DNA from 3 places in the Sediminitomix flava genome. Region 2 is predicted to be linked to each of the others. Evidence: riboswitches for the same ligand, from Rfam matches in the RefSeq annotation. Region 2 holds a riboswitch; each other region holds the start of a gene.
The links. Region 2 has a riboswitch for S-adenosylmethionine ahead of BC781_RS07650 (O-acetylhomoserine aminocarboxypropyltransferase/cysteine synthase family protein). Riboswitches for the same ligand answer to the same signal wherever they lie in the genome.

Region 1: another riboswitch for S-adenosylmethionine. It lies ahead of metH (methionine synthase); the one in region 2 lies ahead of BC781_RS07650 (O-acetylhomoserine aminocarboxypropyltransferase/cysteine synthase family protein).
Region 3: another riboswitch for S-adenosylmethionine. It lies ahead of metK (methionine adenosyltransferase); the one in region 2 lies ahead of BC781_RS07650 (O-acetylhomoserine aminocarboxypropyltransferase/cysteine synthase family protein).

Annotation. Positions count from the first base shown of each region.
Region 1 covers NZ_QGDO01000007.1:270,616-273,899, forward strand. The annotation lists gene metH (methionine synthase) at 1-1,970, opposite strand, end outside; SAM riboswitch class I at 2,145-2,254, opposite strand; gene BC781_RS21640 (peptidase associated/transthyretin-like domain-containing protein) at 2,320-2,901, opposite strand; gene BC781_RS21645 (formyltransferase family protein) at 3,125-3,284, opposite strand, start outside.
Region 2 covers NZ_QGDO01000002.1:77,731-81,014, reverse strand. The annotation lists gene dacB (D-alanyl-D-alanine carboxypeptidase/D-alanyl-D-alanine endopeptidase) at 1-859, shown strand, start outside; SAM riboswitch class I at 1,045-1,165, shown strand; gene BC781_RS07650 (O-acetylhomoserine aminocarboxypropyltransferase/cysteine synthase family protein) at 1,453-2,778, shown strand; gene metX (homoserine O-acetyltransferase MetX) at 2,830-3,284, shown strand, end outside.
Region 3 covers NZ_QGDO01000002.1:1,220,557-1,223,840, forward strand. The annotation lists gene BC781_RS12025 (BLUF domain-containing protein) at 1-155, opposite strand, end outside; gene BC781_RS12030 (carbonic anhydrase family protein) at 268-1,020, opposite strand; SAM riboswitch class I at 1,184-1,293, shown strand; gene metK (methionine adenosyltransferase) at 1,525-2,802, shown strand; gene BC781_RS12040 (tetratricopeptide repeat protein) at 2,897-3,284, shown strand, end outside.

The DNA of each region.
Region 1 (3,284 bases), on a different contig from region 2:
TTACCATCCCCTTTTACAGTTTCAGCAAGTTCAACAAGTCTTTCTGTCGCATCATCTCTTCTATTGAGTAATACGTCCTCTACGCGTTCTAGTAGTTCTTTAGGAATCTCTTCATAGACCTCAATCATACCAGCGTTTACAATACCCATATCCAAACCTGCTTTAATTGCATGATAAAGGAATGCTGAGTGCATTGCTTCACGAACTACATTGTTACCTCTAAAAGAGAAAGAGACATTACTGATACCTCCACTCACTTTCGCATGAGGAAGATTCTGTTTGATCCAACGTGTAGCCTCAATAAAATCAACACCGTAATTATTGTGCTCATCAATACCTGTAGCAACAGTAAGTACGTTAGGGTCAAAAATGATGTCTTGTGGAGGGAAATTAACTTTCTCTACTAATATATCATATGATCTCTTACAGATTTCAATTCTTCTTTGATAACTATCCGCTTGCCCTGTTTCATCAAATGCCATGACTACTACAGCTGCTCCATATTTCTTTACCAGTTCTGCCTTTTTAATAAACTCTTCTTCTCCCTCTTTCAAAGAAATTGAGTTTACAACCCCTTTACCTTGTACACACTTCAGACCAGCTTCAATTACTGACCATTTTGAAGAGTCAATCATAATTGGTAAACGAGCAATATCTGGTTCAGATGCAATGAGGTTTAGGAATCGGGTCATGGCTTCCTCAGAATCCAACATCCCTTCATCCATATTTACATCAATCATTTGTGCACCACCTTCTACTTGGCTACGAGCAACCTCCAAAGCTTCATCGTACTTATCTTCTTTGATAAGTCTTTTAAACTTCAACGAACCAGTAACATTTGTACGCTCACCAATGTTAGCAAACATACTATCTTCTTTGATAGAAATAGGTTCTAGTCCAGATAGGTGAAGTACTGCATCTTCTTCAGGAATTTGTCTTGTTTCATGAGGACTAACTACTTCAGCAATTTTCTGAATGTGATCTGGTGTAGTACCACAACATCCACCAATAATATTTACTAGACCATTACTAGCAAAGCCTTCAATAATTTCTGCCATCTCCTCTCCTGTTTGATCGTATTGACCAAATTCGTTTGGAAGACCTGCATTTGGGTGTGCTGAGATTAGACAATTAGAGACTCTTGAAAGTTCTTGAACATAAGGCCTGAGAAGATCTGCACCTAAAGCACAGTTCAAACCTACACTAAACAAGTTTGCGTGTGAAATGGAATGCCAAAATGCTTCTGCAACCTGTCCAGAAAGCGTACGACCACTCGCGTCAGTAATAGTACCAGAAACCATTACAGGAAGTCTTTTACCATAGCTTAGATTTGGAAATTCATCAGTGATTTCAACATTACCTTTTTCTTGATCATCAAAATACTTTTCGATCGCAAATAAAGCCGCCTTACAGTTTAGCGTATCAAAAACCGTTTCGACTAGAAGTAGATCACAACCACCTTCTACTAATCCTTTGGTCTGTAAATAGTATGCATCTACAAGTTGATCGAAAGTAACGGCACGATAACCCGGATCATTCACATCTGGGGAAATGGAAGCTGTTCTGTTTGTAGGTCCCATAGAACCTGCCACATATTTAGGCTTAGAAGGATCTTCCGCTGTTAATTCATCAGCTACTTCTTTGGCTATTCTTGCAGATTCATAGTTAAGTTCATAAACTATATGTTCAAGCTTATAATCTTCCATGGCTATTGTTGTACCACTAAAGGTATTGGTTTCAACAATATCTGCCCCTGCCAAGAAATACTGTCTATGGATATCCTTAATAATATCTGGACGAGTAATAGACAATAAATCGTTGTTGCCTTTAAGGTCAGATGGATGATCAGTAAATCTATCTCCTCTAAAATCTTTTTCTTCTAATTTATGGCGTTGGATCATAGTACCCATTGCACCATCCAAAATTAGAATACGTTCTTTCGCTAAGTCTTTGATGTCTTTTTTCTCCATGCTTGCAGTCAATTCATATTTTGACACACTAATTATACAGACGCATGTGAAAACAAACAATAGAAAATTCTTGATTGATTACTAGCAACTTACATATACTTTGTAAGTAGTTTTTGGTCATAAAAAAAAGGGCAAGAAAGCCCTATTTAATCAAAATAAATCTATGATTGCTTTCACCTATCTTCCTCAGACACCTCTGAGCCGGGAATTGGCACCAAGCATGTAAAGCTTCTTGGTTGCCAAGGCATCATTGAGCCCGGTCTCTCCACCTTTCAGGATAAGTGGTACAAAGATATGTAATCAATCTTATTATTAAAATTTTATTATTGAGAAATGTAATTTCACTTAATTAATTTCTCCAATTTTGTCCTTCTCCCACAGGTTCTTTCTGTATATTCATCCAAATTCGATATTGTTCTTGTGGATCTTGGTAATTAGAACGATATGACATTACAATTTGTGGGTTACTAAATGGCTTAAAGTTATTTTTTAATTCCATTGCCCATCTTTGATTTTCGGTTTGCATATTTTTCAATGCTAAGAAAGTTGCTTTAAACTCTTCTTTGGTTTCTGGAAATGGAAAAATATCAACTTCATCCAAGTAAACTGTCATTTCGGATAAAGGTACTTTAATGAATAAATGATCCTTACCTTCAAACTCAGGTAAAGCCACCTTTACTGTTTTATATCCTTGAAAACTCACTTGAATACTATCTACAGGTTTGATCAGCATTTCTGCTCTACCATCTCCTTTCGTAATAGCTCCTGTTCTTCCTGCCAACACATGCGCTCTGTTCAACGGACGCCCTGTTTCTTTTTCGTAAACAATTACTGTTAATTTATCAGTCTTAGCTTGGTCTTGAGCAAAAGATGGGAAATAAAAGAATAGTCCTACTATGACTAAGGTTATATAATTGATGTTTCTTCTCATAAAAATCTGATTCTATATTGAAGTAATTTGCTAGTAAAATATCATTATCGGAATAAATTTAACAGTATTACTGTTTGTTGACTTTAAAAGTCATAAATTCTCTTAATGGGTTAAAACATAAGTGAATAACCTAATCAAGTAAGGTTTTGTTTTTACAGCTATAAAAAAAACAAAAAAAGGCCATAAGATTTAACTTATAGCCTTTTATACTTTAATAGAAAATCTAAGCGTATGACTCTTCTATTGTATGTACCTTTTGATTGGGTGTGAATCTAGTATATTGTCTTACTTCAGTCCAATTTGTGTATTCTAAACCTTTTTCTTTCAATCTATCAAGAGTTTGAATAGATGGCCATGACATATATGGATATTTAGGCTCTTTG
Region 2 (3,284 bases):
AGGAAAGGAAACTAAATTTTTAGGCTCTTCTCCTGACTTAAGTTCTCTAGTTAATTTCAATAATGAAGTTGTATCTGGCGCAAAAGGTTCTGGTGATCAGGCTTATATTTTTGGAAGCCCTCGAAGTAATCAAAGGTTTATAAGAGGGTCAATTCCTCCCCATCGAAATCGTTTTAAAATCAAGGGTGCATTACCTTTTCCAAGTCTTCAGACAACTCATTCTATGGTGGATTATATGAAAGGTTTAGGGGTTGAAATTCAAGGAGAAACATTAGTATCTAATCTTGAAGAGAAGAATCTTAATCTTATAAGTGTAATTCAATCAGAGACATTGTCAAATTTGATTACAGAGGTCAACCATAAGAGTAATAATTTGTATGCTGAATGTCTGGCTAAAGCAATTTCTCATCAAAAACTTGGAGTAAAGGGGAGTACTGAAAAAGGGATTGAAAGGATTCGTAATGAATGGGAGAATCGAGGTTTGCCAATGTCAGGATTTAATATGGAGGATGGTAGTGGTCTATCAAGATTTAACAGTGTTACTAGTCGTCAAATGACTTTGATGTTATCTAAAATGACCCGTACGAATGTCTTTAATTCATTCAAAAAATCAATCCCGATTGTAGGGAAGTCAGGGACGGTGAAATACATGTGTAGGTCTTCTATTGCAAATGGAAAAATCCATGCAAAGAGTGGAAGTATGAAGCGCGTTTTAGCTTATTCTGGTTATGCTGAAAATATGGATTCGGAAGAGTTTGCTTTTGCTATTATCATAAATAATTATGACGATTCTAAAACTATTCGTCCTCTCATCGAAAAATTCTTTGATCAATTAGTTCAAGTTTCTTTGGTTGACTAAAGTTGTTGATTTTCAGTTTGTTTGATTTTGCTTTTTAAATAGTTGATGGAATTGAAAATGTTTAAATGTTTTCAGTGATTTATTTAGATTATTTGAAAAAAATCGAATGATTATTTGGATACTAAAAAAAAGTGCCGTTGTTTTGAGGTATCAATTCTCGATCAACCGCACTTTTTTAGTGTCTGGGTTTATAGGGAAGAGGCGAGAGACAAGGCTCAATGACCCTCTAGCAACCTGTCCTTCCAAAGTGAAGAAACGATAAGGTGCTAAATCCTTGCCTAAATCAAGTTTTAGGATATATAAATCGAAACAATAATGAAAACAACTACAACAAAAACTTCCGTTCTTGCGGGATCACATCATCATCTGATAGGTACAATTTTTATTTCTACAAAGTACCGAATGCGCTTGCGAATGCGAATGTGCTAGTCACATACATACCCTTTCTAAAATTCCCTATTCTATTCGATTAATAGCTAGAATAATCATATACAATTTGCTGTATATCACATCGGCATATCTGTATCTGGGAATTCTCGACACATCTGTGTCAACCTATTTTCTTATTTAACACCTTCAAAATCATTACTACTATGTCAAATGCAAGTTTACATTTCGATACTTTACAAGTACACGCAGGTCAAGATATAGACCCTACTACAGGATCAAGAGCTGTGCCTATTTATCAGACGACTTCATACGGGTTTAAGGATGCCGACCATGGTGCTAACTTATTTGCACTGAAGGAATTCGGGAATATCTATACTCGTATCATGAACCCAACTACGGATGTTTTTGAAAAAAGAATTGCTGCCCTAGAAGGTGGCGTAGCTGCTGTAGCTGTCGCTTCAGGACAAGCTGCCCAGTTCATTGCATTAAATAACTTATGCCAAGCAGGTGATAATATCGTTAGCTCGACTTACCTCTATGGCGGAACTTACAATCAATTCAAAATTGCTTTTCAACGTTTAGGAATTGAAGTCAACTTTGTTGATGGTGATCAACCTCAAGCTTTTGATGAAGCAATTAATGAAAAGACAAAAGCAATTTACCTTGAAACCATCGGGAACCCAGGTTTCAATATTCCAGATTTTGAAAAAATAGCAGCGATAGCCAAAAAGCATGATATTCCATTAGTTGTGGATAATACTTTTGGTGCAGGAGGTTATTTATTCAAGCCGCTACAACACGGCGCTAATATCGTAACTGCTTCTGCTACCAAGTGGATTGGTGGCCATGGAACCTCGATTGGCGGTGTAATCGTAGATGGGGGAAATTATAATTGGGGAAATGGAAAATTCCCTCAATTCTCGGAACCTTCAGAGGGCTATCATGGATTGAATTTTTGGGAGACTTTCGGTTCTGAAAGTCCTTTTGGAAACATTGCGTTTGCAATCCGTGCAAGAGTAGAGGGCTTAAGAGATTTTGGACCATCACTTAGTCCTTTCAACTCATTCCAACTATTACAAGGTTTAGAGACTCTTTCTTTGAGAGTGGACAGACATGTGAGCAATGCGCTAAAGTTAGCGGAGTGGTTGGATGAAAAAGGAATTGTTGCTAAAGTAAATTACCCTGGATTGAAAGATAATCCTCACCATGAGTTGGCTAAGAAATACTTAACCAATGGATTTGGTGCAGTACTTTCTTTTGAATTGAAAGGCGGGTTAGAAGAAGCTAAGACATTTGTAAACTCTTTGGAATTAGTGAGTCATTTGGCAAATGTAGGGGATGCTAAAACATTAATTATTCATCCGGCTTCAACGACTCACCAACAATTGAGTGAAGAAGAACAAGCTGCCGCAGGTGTAACTCCAGCATTGTTGAGAGTATCTGTAGGTATTGAACATATTGAAGATATCAAATCTGATTTTGAAAAAGCATTTGCAGCCGCATTTGCTAATGAAGAACTAGCAGTCTAAACAAAACCAAGGCAGTCCTTCGGGACTGCTTTTCAACATTTACACAGAATTATGCACACACAAGTCTTTACATATCAGCAGGAATTTGAACTGGAGTCGGGAGAAATACTTCCTGAATTTCAATTGGAATACCAAACCGCAGGTAAAATCAATGAAGATGGCTCAAATATTATTTGGGCTTGTCATGCTTTAACTGGAAATGCCGATGTCATGGACTGGTGGAGTGGTTTGTTTGGGGATAATAAAATCTTTAATCCAGACGAACATTTCATTATTTGTGCAAATGTGTTGGGTTCTTGTTACGGTTCTACAGGACCACTTTCAGTAAATCCTAGAACTAATAAACCTTATTATCATTCTTTTCCAAGTATCACAATTCGTGATATGGTCAATGCGCTAGATCTCCTGAGAGTAGATTTGGGGATTTCAAAGATTCATACTTTAATAGGTGGTTCTTTAGGAGGACAACAAGCTTTAGAGTGGGCAGTAAAACACCCTACTTTAGC
Region 3 (3,284 bases), 1.1 Mb from region 2:
TCAAGTACCTGAAGAAAATACTCATCTGAACACAACAGCATTCCTGAGATTTTCTTGTCAGCATTGTTGGTTTGACTTTTTTTCAAGATTTCAAACAATTCATCATCTGATAGTTCTTCTGAACGAGTACTCGAATAACATAGATAGTAGATCATTTTTAAAACTGTTTAAGTGAATGATACTCCAATATCTATGATCTGCTTTTTTATTTTCAGTCAATTTCGAGCACTTTTTTACATAAGAATGATTTCAGTTTGAATACAAGAATCAATCAATTTCTCGATTGAAAACCTCTTGAATATGCCTCGCATTATCTCCTTCAATTTTATTAATTCGCTGTATCGTGTGAGGTGAGGCTTCAAAAATATGCTTAAAAATAATCCACTCAACTCGTTCGGTATGGGGCGGTGTGGTAAGTGAACCTCTATAATGAAAAAATGCAAAATCCTTACTTTTGTCAAGCCCTTTGGCAAGAGAACGAACATCTAGAGATTTAGCAGGCAATACAACTCTATCCCCTACTTTGTCTGGAATTCGTTCGATCAATTCTTTAAAGAAATTAGGATCTGTTCCTTCTTTAAAAAGCACAGCTAAAACTAAGTAATTTTTAGAACCATCCTTATTAGTATTTGAATGTACCAAATGCATTTCCATTGGATATGTCACACCATCTATCAAATGTTCTGACGGAGTATGAAAGTGAAGTTGGTCAAAATTGTACTCTATTCCATCAAAACTAAACGTACTTCCAGGTTCATATTCTACTTTTACCGTTTTGCCTTCATTGATAAGTTGGTGAGGTTTATCTGTGATATGTGTATAATTATAATAAATCGTATGTGTTGAATCGTCTTCTTCGGAGGTTACTATATTTATAGGTGATTGTAACTTCCCATGCCCTTTCTCTACAGAAAGGTAATGTGTTTGTTTGAGATGATTATCGGCAACAGTTTCGTCTTTGGGAGAATGTTTACAAGCTATAAAAAAGCTACATAGCAAAAAGAGAATGATACTTTTCATATGATTTTTAATACATAAACATCATTTTCTTCTTGAATAATTCAGACCTACATTCATCTAAATCACAATAGTTTATCCAATTCTGAAACTCTTCGTGAAAATCCTTTTATTGAATCTTTCTAAATAAAATTGGTGACACAATAGAATTTATATACCTTTGTATAGCTTATCAAGAAAGACCGAGGGACTGGGCCCGATGAAGTCTTAGCAACCCCCTTCCAAATAGGCAGGTGCTAATTCCCATTTCTGACAAGAGTCAGGAGAAGATAAGTTTCATCCTACCGATATGGACTCTTCTTTTTTGATAGCGTTTTGGATTGCACCGTGCACTATCATTTTCTGTATAAAATTTAGTGCTTTTCATTGGAATGTGATTTTTGATCTAAGAAAAATATAGGTTCTTGACCAAACAAATCTACATTGTAAGCTGTTTAGCATCGGAACAATAGTTCACGAGATATCCAGAATCTAAATAAAAGTTGATTTAAATTTAATAACTCAAGAATGGCATACCTATTCACATCTGAATCGGTGTCTGAAGGGCACCCTGATAAAGTTGCTGACCAAATCTCAGACTCAGTCTTAGACGCAATGTTGTCTCAAGACCCAGACTCTCGTGTTGCTTGTGAGACGCTCGTAACTACAGGGCTTGCAGTATTAGCTGGAGAAATCACAACAAAAGCATACGTAGAAATCCCTGATATTGTACGCGAGACAATTAATAATATAGGTTATAACAAAGATAATTATCAATTCTCTGGAGACTCTTGTGGTGTTCAAGTGGCACTGCACAGTCAATCACCTGATATTGCACAAGGTGTAAATGAAGGAGAAGGAGTTGATAAAGAGCAAGGAGCAGGAGATCAAGGGATGATGTTTGGTTATGCCACAAATGAGACTCCAGAATATTTGCCTACAGCTTTGGCATTCTCTCACCGTTTGGTAAAGGAATTGGCTAACATCCGTAAAAATGAATCTGATGTAATGCCATATCTTCGCCCTGATGCAAAAGCTCAAGTAACGATTGAGTATAATGAAGACGGTAAACCAAAGCGTGTTCATACAATTGTTGTTTCTACTCAACACGATGATTTTGCAGCAGAAGAAGAAATGTTAGCAAAAATTGCTGAGGATGTAAAAGAGCATGTTATTGCTAGAGTAATTCCTGCTGAATTATTAGACGGAGATACAATCTATCACATCAACCCTACAGGTAAATTTGTGATTGGTGGACCTCACGGTGATGCAGGTTTGACTGGTCGTAAAATTATTGTAGATACTTACGGTGGTAAAGGTGCTCACGGTGGCGGTGCATTTTCAGGAAAAGATCCTTCTAAAGTAGACCGTTCGGCTGCTTATGCTGCTCGTCACATCGCGAAAAACGTAGTTGCAGCAGGATTGGCAGACGAAGCGTTGGTACAAGTTGCTTATGCAATTGGTATCTCAAATCCAGTATCTTTGAATATCAATACTTATGGTACAGCTAAAGTAGGTCTTTCTGATGTAGAAATTGCGGCTAAACTTTCTCAAATTTTCGATATGCGTCCTAAAGCAATTATCGATCGTCTGGGATTGAAAAACCCTATCTATACTCCAACGGCAGCTTACGGGCACGTAGGTCGTTCTCCTTACACTGCTGAAGTAGAATTCAACACAGTTGATATCACTGAAGTTGATGGTGTTAAGACAGAAATCCGTAAGAAAGAACTTAAAGAAGTTGAGTTCTTCACTTGGGAAAAGACAGATTATGTAGGAAAAATTAAAGACGATTTTAGCCTTTAATCTTCCAAATCATATACATTTGAACCCCAATCTACTTGTTAGGTTGGGGTTTTTCACTTTTTCACCCTTTGGGTAAATGTAGAGATTGATATTTATGAAGAAGATTATCTTTTTTGTTACCAGCCTTTTATACTTCACCTTTCAAGCAAATGCTCAAGTTGCTTTAGATCAAAAAGTAAGTTCGTACACATGTGATTGCTTACGAAATTATGCTCCTGAAGAAATTGACGATGAGATAATGGAAAATTGTATTTCAGAAGCAATGAAAGCAGTAGCTCCAGAAATGACACAAGTGCAAATCAAAGCCCTTGAACAAGTCGATAATATGTGGGCACTTATTGAAAATGTAACCAAACAAGTTTCTGAAAATTGCTTGCAACAATCTTCTTCAAAAGATAAAGGAAATACCTATTATTATTCGGTATGGAAAAAGGCCAATAAATGGTATGAAAACGGAAAAACGTTCGAAGAAATACAAGACT